Regions from separate parts of the Pantoea ananatis PA13 genome, predicted to be linked through region 1. Evidence: predicted binding sites of a transcription regulator. Region 1 holds the regulator's gene; the other holds the start of a gene.
What was found. The regulator CRP, encoded in region 1, controls carbon source genes, mostly activating them, when cyclic AMP is high. The targets are predictions, from matches to a motif close to ATGTGANNNNNNTCACAT.
Positions count from the first base shown of each region.

Region 1 (2,400 bases):
CGGAAGACCGCAGCGACAGATAGCTCCGCAACGCGGGCAGCAGCGGTAAACGACGCTGGCGATCGGCCATCAGGTCGCGTTGATAAAGCGGCTTTTGGGTTCGAAGCACCCGGGCGATACGGCTGAAATGATAGAGACAGAAGTTACCCACCGGATTGTCCGGATGCTGAAGGGCGATTTTCTCCAGCGCACCCAACTGCTTGTCCATATCGAAACGACCAGAGAGTTGGTGATACAGAATATCGTCGGCCAGCGCGCGCAGCCGGGCTGAAATCGTTCTGGCGTTCCAGCGGATGACGGCTTCAGCATGGCTTTGCTCGACCAGCTTCTGGACCTCTTCCGGCTGATGCAGGCTGACGGAGATATGCTCCTGCAGATCCAGTGCTACCTGAAACGCCCGGGTCAGGCGTTTGTGGCTGTGATCGCGACTCGCAGACAGCATATGCATTTGCTGATAGCAGGTGTTGATCAGATCGATCGCTTTTTGCTGACGCGCCAGCAGGGGCGGCAGGGCTTTTTCCGGATCAGTCAGCTGCGTCAATAAGCTGTACTTGGCGTCACAGTAATTTGCCAGCTCACGGTAGATCAGGCTCAGGCTTTCGCGCATCGGCTGCTCTTTCCACAGCCAGAACCAAAACCAGTTGAACAGGCCATACCAGAGCGTTCCACCGATATAGAGCAGGGGCGGAACGTAAATGGGCATACGGCCAATCAGGCTGAGGGTAAAAATTGCCGCGATTAACGTGCCGGGCAGCAGTCGGGCGTGCAGCGGACTGATCTCTCCGGTGACGCCAAGCAGCAAAGGCAGGGCAAACAGGATGAGCGGCAGCGGCACGTCTTTAAGCAGCAGCCACTGCATCAGTAAACTGCCAAGGGCAAACAGGCTGCCGCCGATGATCAGGCGTTTAAAGAAGCGTTTGTGGGGCGTGTCCAGACCGGCAATGTTGCAGCAGGCGGGAACCAATGAGAACAGTAATCCTTTTTGCAGATCGCCGAACAGCCAGCCGAGCGCTACGGGAAGGCACAACACCAGCGTCTGGCGCAGCGCATAGTTAACTTCGGGGTGATAGATTATTCTTCGCCACATCGGCTCAACACAAGACATTCACGGCATAATGTCGCCATCACGCCGTGAACAGTCAGGCTTAGCGTGTGCCGTAAACAACGATGGTTTTGCCGTGTGCGGAGATCAGGTTCTGATCTTCCAGCATCTTCAAGATACGGCCCACGGTTTCACGTGAACAACCAACGATTTGGCCAATTTCCTGACGAGTAATTTTAATTTGCATGCCGTCAGGATGCGTCATGGCATCTGGCTGTTTAGCCAGATTAAGCAACGTTTGTGCAATGCGTCCGGTCACATCCAGGAAAGCGAGATTTCCCACTTTTTCTGACGTCACCTGCAGACGGCGAGCCATCTGAGAAGAAAGGCGCATCAAAATATCCGGGTTAACCTGAATGAGCTGACGGAATTTCTTGTAGGAAATCTCTGCCACTTCGCACGCAGTTTTCGCACGTACCCAGGCGCTGCGCTCCTGACCTTCTTCAAACAGGCCAAGCTCACCAATAAAATCGCCTTGATTCAGATAAGAAAGAATCATCTCTTTGCCTTCTTCATCCTTAATCAGTACCGCGACGGAACCTTTCACGATGTAGTAAAGCGTTTCGGCTTTTTCACCTTGGTGAATCAGCGTACTTTTGGATGGATACTTGTGAATATGGCAATGGGACAGGAACCATTCAAGTGTAGGGTCTGTTTGCGGTTTGCCGAGAACCATTCGCTATTATCCTCTATTGTAATCGTGCCCAAAATACAGGGCTCAGTTTCCCTGCCAGGCGATGAAAGCGTTAAGCGTGTTTCCATTCAGGAAATTATTCGGGCTGCATTTGCGCAGAGCGCATCATTCTTCCCGGCTTCGTCTTCGGATGACGAAAAATATTTTCAGCACTGTTTGTAGCACAGCTTTCGCCGACTGTCTTGTGTTGTCTCGCTTCAGCAATAAGGCTGATTTCTCCGGATTGCTGTTTACCAGGCAAAAGCGTACTCTGACGCAAAAACAGGGCATTCTGGGGGCCAGATTATGCAGGCAAGAGTCAAATGGGTTGAAGGGTTAACATTCCTCGGCGAGTCTTCGTCCGGACATCAGGTCTTAATGGACGGCAATTCCGGCGATAAAGCGCCCAGCCCTATGGAAATGGTGCTGATGGCGGCCGGCGGATGCAGCGCCATTGATGTGGTATCAATTTTGCAAAAAGGTCGCAACGATGTGGCTGATTGCGAAGTAAAACTCGAATCAGAACGCCGGGAAGAAGCGCCTCGCATCTTTACCCGCATCAACCTGCATTTTATCGTCAGTGGAAAAGCACTTTCAGATAAAGCCGTGGCGCGTGCGGTCGACC
Region 1 is NC_017554.1:429,738-432,137, forward strand. It holds gene PAGR_RS01965 (YccS/YhfK family putative transporter) at 1-1,087, opposite strand, end outside; gene crp (cAMP-activated global transcriptional regulator CRP) at 1,146-1,778, opposite strand; gene PAGR_RS01975 (OsmC family protein) at 2,082-2,400, shown strand, end outside.

Region 2 (2,400 bases), 1.7 Mb from region 1:
GTCTTTCATTTCGCCTTCTGCTGCTGCTTTGATCGCTGCACAGATTTCTTTGTAAGATGCGGCTTTTTCCAGACGAACGGTCAGGTCAACAACAGAAACGTTTGGCGTCGGAACGCGGAACGCCATACCTGTCAGCTTGCCATTCAGTTCTGGCAGCACTTTACCTACGGCTTTGGCCGCACCGGTAGATGAAGGGATGATGTTCTGAGACGCGCCACGACCGCCACGCCAGTCTTTGTGAGACGGGCCATCAACGGTTTTCTGCGTTGCAGTCGTTGCGTGAACGGTGGTCATCAGACCTTCCACGATACCGAACTTGTCATTGATCACTTTAGCCAGTGGTGCCAGGCAGTTAGTGGTACAAGAGGCGTTAGACACGATGTCCTGGCCCTGGTATTTGTCGAAGTTTGCACCACGAACAAACATTGGGGTGTCATCTTTAGACGGACCGGTCAGAACGACTTTCTTAGCACCCGCAGTGATGTGCTTACGTGCCGTCTCGTCGGTCAGGAAGATACCGGTTGCTTCAGCAACAACGTCAACGCCGACTTCATCCCACTTCAGGTTAGCCGGATCTCTCTCAGCGGTAACGCGGATTTTCTTACCGTTAACAACCAGAGCGCCGTCCTGTACTTCAACGGTGCCGTCGAAGCGGCCGTGAGTAGAGTCGTACTTCAGCATGTACGCCATGTAATCAGCGTCCAGCAGGTCGTTGATAGCAACGATTTCGATGTCAGAGCGCTGTTGAGCAGCACGGAAAACGATGCGACCGATACGGCCAAAACCGTTGATACCTACTTTGATAGTCATATATTCCACCAGCTAGTTGTTAGTGAATAAAAGGTTGGCTGTAAAATTACAAAAACCTTACCAGGCGTCAAGCGGAATCGTGTCAATTGTTGCGACAGGTCAATCCACCAGACAGGAATTATTGGGGCCGCAACCGCTTGCGCTCAGCGGTAAACGGCGTGCTCTGTTGAATCCTTCGCCGAATATATAGGGATATACCAGAGAAAAGGTGATCGAGTTCACAAATCCACCTTGTGAGATACTGACTGAAGGGTTGAGCACAAAAAAAGACCCGATTAATGTTGATCGTTTGTTAGAATACTAGTCGATTTTTACAGAATGACATCCCGGAATTGCTCAAATGCCTAAAGAAACCGCACCCGAAGCAAAAATTGCCCAACTGACTGAGATGCAACGCTATGTGACTCAACAGCGAGGAACGGAGCCGCCTTACAGCGGTGCCCTGCTGCATAACAAGCAGGAAGGAATTTATCACTGCCTGGTCTGCAATGCGCCGTTGTTTTTGTCTGATACCAAGTACGATTCAGGTTGTGGCTGGCCGAGTTTTTATCAGCCAGTAAGCGATGAGGCCATTCGCTATCTGGAAGATAATTCCCATGGTATGCAGCGCATCGAAATCCGCTGTGGCAGCTGTGATGCGCACCTGGGGCATGTTTTCCCGGATGGCCCCCAGCCGACAGGCGAGCGTTACTGCGTCAATTCTGCCTCGCTGAACTTTACAGATCAGCAAGGTGAGGAGACCCAAGGATAATCATGAAACAGCAACTTGAAGCCATGCTTGAAGCCCTGACGCCTGAAATTTATGAGCGTCTTGTTGTGGCCGTTGAAACCGGAAAATGGCCGGACGGTGTAGCGCTTACCCAGCAGCAGCGTGATAACAGCCTGCAACTGGTGATGATGTGGCAGGCACGTCATAACGATGCACCTCAGCATATGACCATCGGAAAAGACGGTGAGATGGTCACCAAATCGAAAAGGCAGCTGAAAGAAGAGTTTGGTATCGAACCAGACGTCACGCGTATCAACCTGCATTAAGTCTGATAAGGTGCTTCTGTCAGGGTGCTGACAGAAGCGTTTAGCGTGGATGACGGGCTGGCACGCTGCCAGCCCGGAGCACGTCAGACAATGACCGCACCCTGGGCGGCCATCTGGGCCAGTGCGATGTCGCTGTCTTCAGGATTCAAATTCACCCCGCGGCAGCCTTCGGCGACCACGTCCACCTGATAGCCCAGTTCCAGTGCATCCAGAACGCTGTATTTCACACAGTAATCGGTTGCCAGCCCCAGCATAACCAGATGGCTGATGCCGCGTTCACGTAACCAGCTGTCCAGCTCCGTTTTACGGCGATGGCCGTTATCAAAAAAAGCGCTGTAGCTGTCGACATCCTGATCCTGGCCCTTGTGAAAAACAGCATCAAACAGGCTGCGATCGAGACCAGGATGAAAATCAGCGCCCGCCGAATGCTGAACACCATGATCGGGCCACCAGATTTGAGGCAAACCGTTGAGCTCACCCAGGGTATAAACCGGCTCGCCCGAGACAGAAGCAAAGCTGCCATGATTGGCCGGGTGCCAGTCCTGCAAGGCCACT
Region 2 is NC_017554.1:2,155,499-2,157,898, forward strand. It holds gene gapA (glyceraldehyde-3-phosphate dehydrogenase) at 1-810, opposite strand, end outside; gene msrB (peptide-methionine (R)-S-oxide reductase MsrB) at 1,151-1,561, shown strand; gene PAGR_RS10175 (YeaC family protein) at 1,564-1,845, shown strand; gene pncA (bifunctional nicotinamidase/pyrazinamidase) at 1,929-2,400, opposite strand, start outside.
Region 2: a site for CRP is predicted at 1,017-1,034, ahead of msrB (peptide-methionine (R)-S-oxide reductase MsrB). Genes of this name have one in related genera too.